4 regions of the Lysinibacillus sp. NPDC058147 genome follow, and region 1 is predicted to be linked to each of the others. Evidence: riboswitches for the same ligand, from Rfam matches in the RefSeq annotation. Region 1 holds a riboswitch; each other region holds the start of a gene.
The links. Region 1 has a riboswitch for thiamine pyrophosphate ahead of thiT (energy-coupled thiamine transporter ThiT). Riboswitches for the same ligand answer to the same signal wherever they lie in the genome.

Region 1 (3,193 bases):
AATGAAATGCCCGTATCAGCAAAGTAGCCATTAAGTGACCCAGATACATCTATATTCACGATATCTCCCTCGTTAATCACACGCTTACCTGGAATACCGTGTGCGACTTCCTCATTTACACTAATACATGTGTATCCTGGGAAATCATATTCCCCTTTAGGTCCAGAAATCGCTCCTGCTTCAGCAAACATACGACCTGCAATTTCATCTAATTCAAGTGTTGTTACACCTGGTTTTGTAGCAGCCTTCATTGCTTCACGAATTTCAGCACAAATACGGCCGATTTTTTTAAAAGCTTCAATCTCTTCTTGCGTTTTTACAATCATTTTTAACGTCCCTTTCATCTAATGTCTATTCATTAATATAACATAACTTTTTATACAAAAAACGCTAAACGCTTTAAATATTATATGCCATCATAAATTGTAAAGTGCTGAAAAACAGGCTCATCCCCATGCCGTGGGGTTGATTTCCGTTCCTGCTGGGAGCTTTGTAGCTGTCGCTTTGCTTTCGCTACAGAAAACATTTGCCGCTGTCGCTTCGCTTTCGCGCAGATAAAACATTTGTTGCTGTCGCTTCGCTTTCGCACAGATAAAACATTTGCCGCTGTCGCTTCGCTTTCGCACAGATAAAACATTTGCCGCTGTCGCTTCGCTTTCGCACAGAGCAAAGCTTCCTGGGGGCGTCCGATGAGCCGCTTAGGCCTACACGATGTTGGTCACGAAGGCGTTATCACAGGACGTGATGGTTTTAGCCTTCGTTCCTCTATTGCTGATCCCCAAGGAGTCGCCCAGCCTCCACTCCAATCAACTTATATACAGTGCATACTCTTCAACAAATGCCACGCCTAACTAAATAATAAAACCCTCCACTCACGTGAAGGGCATACTAATTATGATTTTCGTTGCATTAATTGAGGTGCTGCCGTAAATAGCAAAACACCGACAATTGCTGTTAAAATTGTTGCTGGTAGCATATATGTTCCATTATAGATAATTGAATAAATCCACGCATTTTGTTCGCCAGCATACTCTGAGAAAAATACAGCGCCCGCAATGGTATGTGCTGCATAACGTAAAAAGCCCGCTAATACAGTTCCTACAATAATATAAAGTGCCATTTTCTTTTTGTTTAAAACTTTGGCAGCATCGAGCACTGGTCGGCGAACAACAGCTGCCAAGCCTACTACTGTAAAGGCAACACCATAATCAAGTAATCCTTGTAGCCAATGTATAATATAGGCGCCAAACATTGTTTGCATAACACCAATGAGTAAACCCGTTGTCAGACCTGGAATAAGGCCCCAGCGAAATGCTATTAAAATTATTGGCACCATCACTAGACTAACAGAGCCACCTTGTGCCCATACTTTAAAGGAAACCTGATCGAGTACAAGGCCAATCGCTGCGAATATCGCAATCTCCACAAGCATTAAAAGTCTTTTTTTGTCCATTATTATTCTCTCCTTTGTTCCGATGTAGGATACAAGAGCAGGAATAGAAATCAGTTGGCAAAATATGTCCCTATCTGGCATCAATAAAGATAAAAAACGATGCCAGGACAGAGCCTCACATCGTAAAAGTGTCGGTTTCTATCCACAATCCCTACGCAAGTGTTAACTTACAGGTTCGAAGAGTCAAGGCATTACGTGCCCAGTCTCAGCTGACATCATCAGCTCCCCTTGTGGTCGTTACATCTTAATTTATTTGAACAACCTCATTTTACGCAAACACCGTTTCGATTACAACCTCTTCCACATTATTTTTTGAAACTTTACTGTTTTTCATGCGTAAATATTAAAAAAGGAGGTACAACTATGGAGAACCAAAAAATTTTATCTGCCTTTAGTTATCTCAGTATTTTATTCGCACCCTTTATTGTGCCATTAGTCGTTTACTTTGTTTCAAAAGATAGTGACGTAAAGAGTCACTCTATTCGGGCACTAATATCACATTTAATCCCAGTCGCATTCGGAATTATATTATTTGCAGTCTTTATTTTCTCAACTTTATCATTCAGCACCAATTTTGACTTTAATTCAGATAGTAATACTTTTCTTATCATTTGGTTTGCTTCATTCGCAATTTACATTCTCGTTTCATTAGGAGTCGTTATCTGGAATATTATTCAAGCTGTTCGCGTAATCCGATAAGTTTTATTTCAACCTTGCACAGATAGTACTTAAGGAGCTGTTATTTTGTGAAAGTATCTAAAGTTGTTAAAACCGCTGTAAAATTAGCACCTATCGTTATCCCGATTGTCAAAAAAGTAATCGCGGCAAAAAAAGGAACAAATTCTAACGTAACTAAAAAATAACAAAAAGGCGTATTTCCATATAGCGGAGATACGCCTCTTTGTTATTTCACTTCAAAATATGTTTGACTATGACCGTTCATTGTTTTTTCGACATGCAACACAGCGGGCATTGTAGCTTTTAACTCTGCAACATGTGAAATGACTCCAATCATGCGTCCAGAATCTTGTAAATCAATTAGCGTATCAATTGCCTTATTTAACGCTTCTTCATCGAGAGAACCAAAGCCCTCATCAATAAACATCGTTTCAATACGGATATTACCTTGAAAACTTTGAATGACATCTGCCATACCAAGGGCAAGACTTAAAGACGCATTAAATTTTTCTCCCCCTGATAATGTTTTCACATCCCGTAATTGATCCGTATAAGCATCATACACATCTAGTCCAAGCCCACTTTGCTTGGCATGCTTTTCTAAGCGGTCTGAACGTCGGAGCTCAAATTGACCGTTAGATAAATGATAAAGCCGGACATTCGCTGCCTCTGTAATTTTATCTAAATAATTGATTTGAATATAACGCTCAAAGGACAGCTTTTTAGCATTCTGTCCATTTAACATTGCATATAGTTCCTTCACTCGTCCCGCCTCTTTTTCAAGTAAGCGAATCTCCTGTTCGGTCTCCTCAACTTTTTTGATAAAGTCTACACAAGCCTTTGCAAATCCTTCCATTTGTTGCAATACTTTAAAGGCTTCCTCATATGTGACACGAAGCATTTCTAACTTTTCTTCCATGGCCGTTAAATCTTGCTTCTCTTGTCCTTTAAGATGCTTCTCTCCCTCAGTAATTTGTACCTGTAATGTATGGATTTGTAGTGCATAATCATTGCAAGATTTCCGTAAAGCTTCTATTTGCAGCATGCTACGCTTCCCATTAG
Region 2 (3,193 bases), on a different contig from region 1:
TTATTATTCCTGTCATGCCTGATTATTTAAAACTATTTGGTGCTGCAGGACAAGTACTTGGTATGTTGATTGCAACGTTCGCCTTTGCACAATTCGTATTTTCTCCTATCGCTGGGAATCTATCGGATCAATACGGTCGAAAAAATCTCATTATTTTCGGTCTTATCGTAACAGGACTTGCACAAATTGGTTTCGGGCTTTCTACAGATGTGTGGATGCTCTTCTTGGCACGCTTTTTAGGTGGTCTTGGTTCTGCATTTGTAGCTCCTCCTATAATGGCTTTTGTGGCTGACGTCACAACGTATGAGGAACGAGGAAAAGGTATGGGTATGCTAGGGGCAGCAATGTCCTTTGGTTTTATGATTGGACCAGGTATCGGTGGATTCCTCTCAAAAGTTAGTTTGCATTTTCCATTTTATACTGCTGGATGTGCAGCTATCTTAGCGGCTATTCTATCGTTCTTTTTATTACCTGCTACAAAACCGAACACTGCGAAAAAAGCGCAGAAGCAGGATAATCTTGCAAAGCAGATGGCACGTTCAGTCCGTATGCCTTATTTTGTCATGCTAATTATCATGCTTGTATTCTCTTTCGGGATTGCTAACTTCCAAACAACATTATCATTATTTGTTACAGAAAAGTTTAATTACACCCCTACTGATATCGCCATTATATTAGTTATGGGTGGCGCTTTTGGTGTTGTTGTACAGATGTTTGTTATTACACCACTGTTTAATCGCTTCGGCGAAATGAAAGTAGTGTTAGTCAATTTATTTATTGCAGCCGTTTCGATTTTCTTAATATTATTCGCATCTGGCTTTGCACTTATTTTAATTGTAGCGACAATCTTCTCTACAGCTACGACATTGATTCGCCCAGCTGTCAACACACTGATATCAAAGCTTGCTGAAAATGAGCAAGGCTATGCAGCTGGTCTAAATAATGCGTATATGAGTCTTGGTAATATGATTGGTCCAGCTTTAGCAGGTGTATTATTCGATTGGAATATGAACAGTCCTTATATTTTCGGGTCTATTATTTTAATGGCTTGCTTCTTCCTTGCCCTTATTTGGACAATGAAAAAAGCACCACATCTTATGCATCCTGATACAAATTAGTCTGAAAAGTTATTGACTAATTTTAGTAGTATGCTACATTATTTATGAGAAAAACAACAAATCAATTTCGCCTTGGCGTAATTGCGTCCGGATTTTGAATTGTGCCCGCACAATTCATTCCTTTCAAAATCCGTGACATCCGCCGGAGGCTTTACTTATTTCAGCGGATGTATGGATACCTGCTGAAAAGCAACTTAAAACCAGCATTCATCTCACCACCTATAAAGGTGGAAGACTACTGCTGAAAGAAGTTAATTTAATTACCACTAGGGGAGTCTTTAAAAGGCTGAGACGTATATGGTCATATACAGACCCTTTGAACCTGATCTAGTTCACACTAGCGGAGGGAAGTGGCGACACTTGCTTTTTGTTATGTAAATGCAGGGCCGCTTCCTATTGTTTTTAGGAAGCGGCTTTTTTTACGCTTTAGCGGCGGAACTCCCCCAGTTTAGCGGCGATTCTCTCACTTTTGGCGGCGGAACTCCCCAGTTTAGCGGCGGTTCTCTCACTTTTAGCGGCGGAACTCCCCAGTTTAGCGGCGGTTCTCTCACTTTTAGCGGCGGAACTCCCCAGTTTAGCGGCGATTCTCTTACTTTAAGCGGTGGAACCCTAGTCTACCAGCGATAACTATTAAATTCACATTTCAAAGGAGTGGAAATTATGTCAATTCGAAAATTAACAATCATGGCCTTGTTAGTAGCAATTGCCGTAGCAGGTTCTACCTTCGTTTCAATACCAACGGGAATTGCGCGTGCCTACCCTGTCCAGCATGCCATTAATGTTATCGGTGCTATCATTCTTGGACCAGTGCCTACTGTTATGATCGCCTTTGTCACAGCCATTATTCGTATTTTAACAGGCACAGGCTCATTATTAGCTATACCTGGCAGTGTTATTGGTGCTTTATGTGCAGCTCTTGCCTATAAATATAGCGGCAAAATGTGGTTAGCAGGTGTCGGTGAAATGTTTGGTACAGGTATCATTGCCTCACTTATTGCAGTACCTTACGCACATTTATTAATGGGGACATCTGTTGCTGCTTTATTTTTCATGCCAGCCTTCTTAACCTCAAGTACTATTGGTGCTATCTTAGGCATTGTTGTTGCCAGCAATTTGCGTAAAACAGCATTTGTAACTAACCTTAGCGCTATGCTTAAATAGCTTGATTTACAGCATTTGAAAAACGTTACTTTCATTAATTAAGAAAGTAACGTTTTTTGTTCCAACCTAATTCACCCATACTTCAATGGTAATCCCATTTCATGAGCAATTAATAAAAAGTCTTTTTTGCTTATTTCAAAATGACCGAATCTGAATTTATAGCCATATTTCGATTTGTCTTCTACAAATTCTAAGTAATCTAAGATCTTTTTTATTGGCACAGCTTTTGCATCTTTATAAAAGTCTATATCTCTTCGAAAAGGAATAAAATTTTCTGCCATTTGGAACTCGTATATTTGCTCGTCTTTTACTCTTCCAATTGCAGTAAATGCTCGTACAGGATCATTACCATCTAGACTTTTTTTAGGAGAATAATAAATAATCCAATCTCCTTTTGTCATTCGTTTCAAAGGTCTTTCTTTGCCGTGGCATAGCTGGCTGAATCCTCCCTCAACCCCTTTTTGCACATGATTGAGAGATGCCACGCCTATCCAATATTTTGTGTCTCTTTCAGTCATAGGAAGAGCTCTCCTTTTATTTAGGGAACATCGTAAACAATTTTATTTTTCCATTTTCAAGAATCAATTTTTCTTCTAAAATCACTGGTTTTGGCAAACCATCCCAAGTAGTCGAAATGATAGCAACACATTCTATTTCATCGCCTTCAATATTTTGGATAGTTAACTTAAATCCTTTCGGCATCGGTGACATGTAAAAGTTTTGTAGTTCTTTTCTTCCTTTAAAAATTTCACCTTTAAAATTTTTTAATTCTCCATGATCCGCATACATGTCAGATAAATCCTGACCCTCTTCTTGCGCTCTTTTCAAATACTCCTTCATAACCTCTACTGCTTTCATCTGTCATCACTCTCTTTCTTTTTTATTAATAACCCTATTTACGATTTTCATATACT
Region 3 (3,193 bases), on a different contig from region 1:
TAAACCGAGATGCTCTTTAGGCGTCACATAACATAGCATTGCTGTACCATACCAACCGATCATCGCAGCACCGATGGCCGATGTAATATGGTCGTAGCCAGGCGCGATATCTGTTGTTAGCGGCCCTAAAGTATAGAAAGGCGCTTCCTTACACACCTCTAACTGCTTATCCATATTTTCTTTAATAAGATGCATTGGTACATGACCTGGTCCTTCCACCATCACCTGTACATCATGCTTCCAGGCGATTTGCGTTAACTCCCCTAGCGTTTCTAGCTCCGCAAACTGAGCCTCATCATTTGCATCTGCAATAGAACCTGGACGTAAACCATCACCTAAAGAGAAGGCAACATCATAGGTTTTCATAATTTCGCAGATTTCTTCAAAATGAGTATATAAGAAGCTCTCTTGATGGTGATATAAACACCACTGCGCCATAATTGAGCCTCCTCGAGACACTATGCCTGTTACACGATTAGCCGTTAATGGTACATAGCGTAGCAATACCCCTGCATGAATCGTGAAGTAATCAACACCTTGCTCAGCCTGTTCAATTAATGTATCACGATACACCTCCCACGTTAAATCCTCTGCCACACCATTTACTTTTTCTAGCGCTTGATAAATCGGCACTGTCCCCACTGGCACCGCAGCGTTACGGATAATCCATTCACGTGTCGTATGAATATGCTTACCAGTAGATAAATCCATAATGTTATCAGCACCCCAACGTGTAGCCCACGTCATTTTTTCTACCTCTTCTGCAATAGAGGATGATACCGCTGAATTTCCAATATTAGCGTTAATTTTCACGTGGAAGTTACGTCCAATAATCATCGGCTCAGCCTCAGGGTGATTAATATTAGATGGCAAAATAGCACGTCCTGCCGCGATCTCTGAGCGCACAAATTCCGGGTCCATATTTTCGCGTATTGCTACAAATTCCATTTCTGGAGTAATAATTCCCTTTCGTGCATAGTGAAGCTGTGTTACATTTTTACCTTTCTTCGCACGCAAAGGCTTTCTAGATAAATCCGGAAAAACATTTTCATTCATTCGCGGATCATCAGCTTTGCGGAATCCATTATCTTCTGGCTTGATAGTACGACCTTCGTACTCTTCAACATCACCTCGTTCTTTGATCCATTCACTACATAAAACTGGCAATCCTTTCGTAATATCCACCTTATATGCAGGATCAGTGTACGGGCCACTCGTATCATAAACACGTACTGGTGCATTTTCCTCTTCACCAAAGCTTCCTGTCGTTGGACTTAGAGCAATTTCACGCATTGGCACTAAAATATCTGGTCGAGATCCTTCTACGTAAACTTTTTTACTTCCTTCAAAACTTGACATAATCGTAATATTCTTGTCGCTAACTGTTGTCATAAACTACTTCGCTCCCTTTTACTTTTATACAAGGACCGAATCTAGCTCACCCAACAAAAATCAATTTCGCCTTGGCGTAATTGCGTTCGGATTTTGAATTGTGCCCGCACAATTCATTCCTTTTAAAATCCGTGACATCCGCCGGAGGCTTGTCTTCATTCAGCAGGCGTTTGGGCACCTACTAGTTAGGAAGCTTAACCGCATACATCTCATCACCTGCAAAGATAGGAGTCTTCTGCTGAATGAAGACAAAAAACCGAATCCAAAAAATTTTTTGGATCCGGCTAAGAATGTAAAGGTTTAGTTATTGCAAATAACAAAGAGTGCAATAAAGGTTAACTTTCCCACGCTGGTATGAGCCAGATCAGGTCCAAAGGGTCAAGAAACCTCTATGCGTTTCCCTCTCAGCCTGACTCATCAGACTCCCCTAGTTAATGCTATTAAGTTTGATGCTAGTTTAGCAGATATTGCTAAGAGATGGAAGCTACATTTTATTATTTTTAACTTACCTCATAACGTGTGGTTGATTTCCGTTCCGGCTGGACGCTTTGTAGCTGTCGCTTTGCTTTCGCTACAGAAAACATTTGCCGCTGACGCTTCGCTTTCGCGCAGAGCAGAGCTTCCTGGGGTCGTCCGATGAGCCGCTTCACTCGCGATGCTCGCTCCAGGGTCTCGGGCCAACACGATGTTGGTCACGAAGGCGTTATCACAGGATGTGATGCTTTTAGCCTTCGTTCCTCTATTGCTGATCCCCGAGGAGTCGCCCAGCCTCCACCCCAATCAACTTATATCTTGTTTTAAGAAATATAAATCCCTAGCTTTTAATCAGAAGAAAAGCTACCAACCTCTGAAAAGCTTTCCACCCTATCTTTTATTCTGAATAGCACCAAACTGTTAGGTAAACAACAGTTCTGCTACATAAATCACAATCGTCACTGTAATGCAGCTCACAATCGTTGAAAATAATACTGTTTGTGCAGCTGTTGCCGATTCTACGTCATATTCTAATGCTAGACTAGAACTATTTCGTGATGTCGGGAACGAACTAGCTATAAAAAGTGACTGTGCTACGACACCGTCAAGGCCAAGCACATAAATGATCAGCAATGCTACGGCTGGTCCTATGACTAGTCGTGTAAAACAGCTAATGAATACCATCTTATTGAACATGGATTTAATTTCAAGCTGTGATAGTTGTGCCCCTAAAGTTATTAATGCTACAGCGATAAAGCCATCTGCCACATGGTCTATCGGAATTCTTACAAACTGCGGAATAGCGATATTAAAATAGTTCATTGCTACACCAATAATAAGTGCATGAATAATAGGCATTTTGAGGAAGTCTTTCACAATAGACATGCCCGATTTTGCTGAAGAAATTAAATTGTACAAGCCGTAAGTATAGGTCGTCATATTTTGAAATATTACGAGAATAACCTGAATTGCTACTCCAATCGGCTGGGTCACGAAAATCATTTGTGCAACCGGAATACCATAGTTACCCGAATTAATTAGGACAACACTATTTTTAAAAACTGCTGCCTCAGTTTTTACTAAGCCGAGTCCCTTTGCTAGAAAGTGACTAAGCACCATTTGGCTTCCGATAAAGAGTAAAATAAATAACGCAACTTCTCCAAGTACAGTCAGCTCTATACTCGTTTCATATATATTCACAAAAACAGCCGCTGGCATAAAGCAATATGTAATAAGTTGAGATAACGCCTTTAAATTAAAGCGAAATTTCTTTTGTAAAACTGCGCCGAGTACTAGAAGCACTAAAATTGGAGCTACAATTTTAAAA
Region 4 (3,193 bases), on a different contig from region 1:
AGGGGCTGTTAATGTTTTTACATGGCTTTGTAGTTTTTTAATAAGCGCTTCATCTCCAACTTCTCCATCAGATAGTACAACAAATGCCTTTACTACATTTCCACGAACTGCATCTGGACTTGCGACAACGGCAGTTTCTTTTACTGCCGGATGTTTCAATAACGCATCTTCTACCTCAAATGGGCCAATCGTATAGCCAGACGATATAATGACATCATCCCCACGTCCTTCAAACCAAAAATAGCCATCTTCATCTTTATATGCACGATCTCCGGTAATGTACCATTCACCTCTAAATTGTAAATTTGTACGCTCCGGATCGTTTAAATATTTTTTAAATAATGCGGGTGTTTCACAGTGTACAGCAATATCTCCAACTTCTCCGATTGCAACAGGATTTCCAAGATCATTGATAATTTCAACAGTATTACCTGGAGTAGGTGTTCCCATTGAGCCCATTTTAGCTTCCATCCCAACCATTGTACCAACAAGTAATGTATTCTCTGTTTGTCCATAACCATCTCGTACTTGTAAGTTAAAGGCATCGGAAAATATTTTTATCACTTCACTATTTAAAGGTTCACCCGCTGACACAGCCTGACGTATTGTACTTAAATTGAAATCTCGTAAATTTTCAAGGCTCGCCATAAATCGATATTCGGTTGGCGTGCAGCACAGAATATTAATATTGAATTTTTCAAGCAGTGCAAGGTATGTTGCCGCATCGAAGTGACCTTTGTAAACAAATGCTGTTGCACCACTTCCTAGAGTAGCAAGGAACGGACTCCAAATCCATTTTTGCCAACCAGGAGCCGCTGTAGCCCAAACCATATCACCTTCTTGGACACCTAACCAGTTTGGTGCAGTAGTTCGTAAGTGCGCGTAGCCCCAGCCATGTGTATGTACCGCTGCCTTCGGATTGCCTGTTGTACCACTCGTATATGCTAAAAATGCAATGTCTGTACTCTTAGTTGGTGTAGAACTAATATAGGTTGTTGGTTGGTTTTCCATTTTTTCAAGCAATGCTTGCCAAGATCCATGTGCATGACCAATGACAAATTGCTGTATTTCTTGTAAATTCCCCACATTATCGAACTGCTCAATATAAGGCTCAAATGCAATAACACCTTTTGCATTGGCATGATTGATTCGATATTCAATATCCTTCGTTCTCAGCATTTCTGAGCTAGGTATAATGGTTAAACCTGCCTTTAAGGCAGCAATATAGACGATATACGCTTCAACTGATCTCGGCACCATGACTAAAATAACATCACCTTTTTTTAAACCTTGAGATGTAAATACATGTGCTGCCTGATTCGCCTTTTCAAGTAAAGCTGTATATGTTATATATTGAATTTCTTCATTTTCGTTATAAACTACTAATGCATTTTTCGTAGAATCCTGTGCATATTTTTCAATTTCCTCAGAAATGTTATACCATTCTGGTGCGATTAAATCTTCTCTTTTCATGGCAAGTGCCCCCTTTTGTTACGCTCATTATAAAACTCAATTTTTATCATTTTCAATGGAATTCGCTCTAATTCATTAAAGTCGTGACAACTATCATGCTCTGCTATATGGCATCAGTCACGTATTGCTTCTATCAATTTCATCTTGGTGTAATGGGTACTGTCGCTTCGCTTTCGCACAGATAAAAACTCCCTATTGAACACGAACGAATAATATGGTACATTTTGGACAACTAAAAGCATGATTGCAGGGGGACTCATTTAGAGTTGAGAAGGTAAAACCTGACCCTTTGAACCTGTTAGTTAATACTGACGTAGGGAGCAATATACATCTATTTACTGATGAAAGGCTCTTTTGCGTGTTTTTTTACACGAAAAAGAGCCTTTTTTGCACGCTTACGTCCATCCAACAAGGAGGACTAAAAATGGTATTTCATACTATCCGTAAACAAAATCCACTTATTCATTGCATTACTAATTATGTTGTGGCTAATTTTCAAGCAAATGGCTTATTAGCAATAGGCGCTTCTCCAGTTATGGCTGATGACAGTCATGAAGTTGAAGAAATGGTCGCAATTGCCTCAGGATTATTGATCAATATCGGTACCCTTAATGAACGAATGAAAGAATCAATGTTACTTGCTGGAAAAAAAGCAAATACTCTTGGCATTCCCGTTGTTTTAGATCCCGTTGCTGCAGGTGCAACGACTTACCGGAAACAAACGGTACAACAATTACTCGAGGAAATAAATTTTGCGGCAATTCGTTGTAATACCGGAGAGCTTGCAGCTATAGCCGATATAGAATGGCAACAAAAAGGTGTAGATAGTGGTAGTGGTTCCATTTCTTTAGAAGTTGAGGCACAAAAAGTAGCTCAACTCTACGATTGTATTGTTATTGTGACCGGTGAAAAGGATTTTATTACTGATGGTGAACACCAGCAATGGGTTACAGGTGGAAATTCCCAAATGACAGAAGTTACTGGAACAGGTTGCTTATTGAGTGCAATTTGTTGTGCATCCTACGTCGCAGGAAATAAACCATTTGATCAATTGGTAGAAACGTTATCACTTTATAAAAAAGTGGCAGAGCAAGCCGCTTCTTCTACTCCATACATTGGCGATTTTCAAATTGCAGTATTGAATGAACTACATCGTATTTCCAAGGATGGTGAACAATGATGAATATTGTAATGACAATTGCTGGTTCTGATAGTGGTGGCGGTGCAGGAATACAGGCTGATTTAAAAACATTTCAGGAATTAAAAGTGTTTGGAACGTCTGTTATTACAGCTTTAACTGCTCAGAATACACTTGGTGTATCGGATGTATTTCCAATTGAAGTTAGTTTTGTTGAGAAACAACTTCAAGCGCTAGTCGAGGATTTTTCAATAAGCGCCGTTAAAACCGGAATGCTGTTTTCCTCTGAAATAATCCAATCAATTGCACAAATTTTAGCTGAAATAAATATTCCGCTTATTGTCGATCCTGTCATGATAGCAAAAGGTGGAGAAAGTTTATTACAGCAAGAAGCAATTGAGGCTTTACGCAGTTGTTTGCTACCTTTAGCAACAGTCATAACACCGAACATTCCTGAGGCAGAAACCCTTTCTGGAAGGACCATCAATTCTTTAGCTGATATTAAAGAAGCAGCTCAAGTCTTATTACAAATGGGCGTTCAATGCGTCATTATTAAAGGAGGTCATTTAGAGGATAAATGTT

Region 2: linked by a shared signal. The riboswitch ahead of thiW (energy coupling factor transporter S component ThiW) and the one ahead of thiT (energy-coupled thiamine transporter ThiT) in region 1 are both predicted to bind thiamine pyrophosphate.
Region 3: linked by a shared signal. The riboswitch ahead of thiC (phosphomethylpyrimidine synthase ThiC) and the one ahead of thiT (energy-coupled thiamine transporter ThiT) in region 1 are both predicted to bind thiamine pyrophosphate.
Region 4: linked by a shared signal. The riboswitch ahead of thiM (hydroxyethylthiazole kinase) and the one ahead of thiT (energy-coupled thiamine transporter ThiT) in region 1 are both predicted to bind thiamine pyrophosphate.

What each region holds. Positions count from the first base shown of each region.
Region 1 covers NZ_JBHVUJ010000009.1:39,760-42,952, forward strand. The annotation lists gene map (type I methionyl aminopeptidase) at 1-326, opposite strand, end outside; gene thiT (energy-coupled thiamine transporter ThiT) at 893-1,453, opposite strand; TPP riboswitch at 1,584-1,692, opposite strand; gene ACFVT8_RS20880 (magnetosome magnetite crystal formation protein family) at 1,817-2,152, shown strand; gene ACFVT8_RS20885 (AAA family ATPase) at 2,358-3,193, opposite strand, start outside.
Region 2 covers NZ_JBHVUJ010000003.1:503,731-506,923, forward strand. The annotation lists gene ACFVT8_RS11935 (MFS transporter) at 1-1,118, shown strand, start outside; TPP riboswitch at 1,377-1,484, shown strand; gene thiW (energy coupling factor transporter S component ThiW) at 1,779-2,279, shown strand; gene ACFVT8_RS11945 (EVE domain-containing protein) at 2,351-2,797, opposite strand; gene ACFVT8_RS11950 (hypothetical protein) at 2,814-3,137, opposite strand; gene ACFVT8_RS11955 (MarR family winged helix-turn-helix transcriptional regulator) at 3,172-3,193, opposite strand, start outside.
Region 3 covers NZ_JBHVUJ010000010.1:16,656-19,848, forward strand. The annotation lists gene thiC (phosphomethylpyrimidine synthase ThiC) at 1-1,392, opposite strand, end outside; TPP riboswitch at 1,717-1,831, opposite strand; gene ACFVT8_RS21330 (AEC family transporter) at 2,287-3,193, opposite strand, start outside.
Region 4 covers NZ_JBHVUJ010000001.1:168,519-171,711, reverse strand. The annotation lists gene mbcS (acyl-CoA synthetase MbcS) at 1-1,473, opposite strand, end outside; TPP riboswitch at 1,712-1,810, shown strand; gene thiM (hydroxyethylthiazole kinase) at 1,898-2,653, shown strand; gene thiD (bifunctional hydroxymethylpyrimidine kinase/phosphomethylpyrimidine kinase) at 2,653-3,193, shown strand, end outside.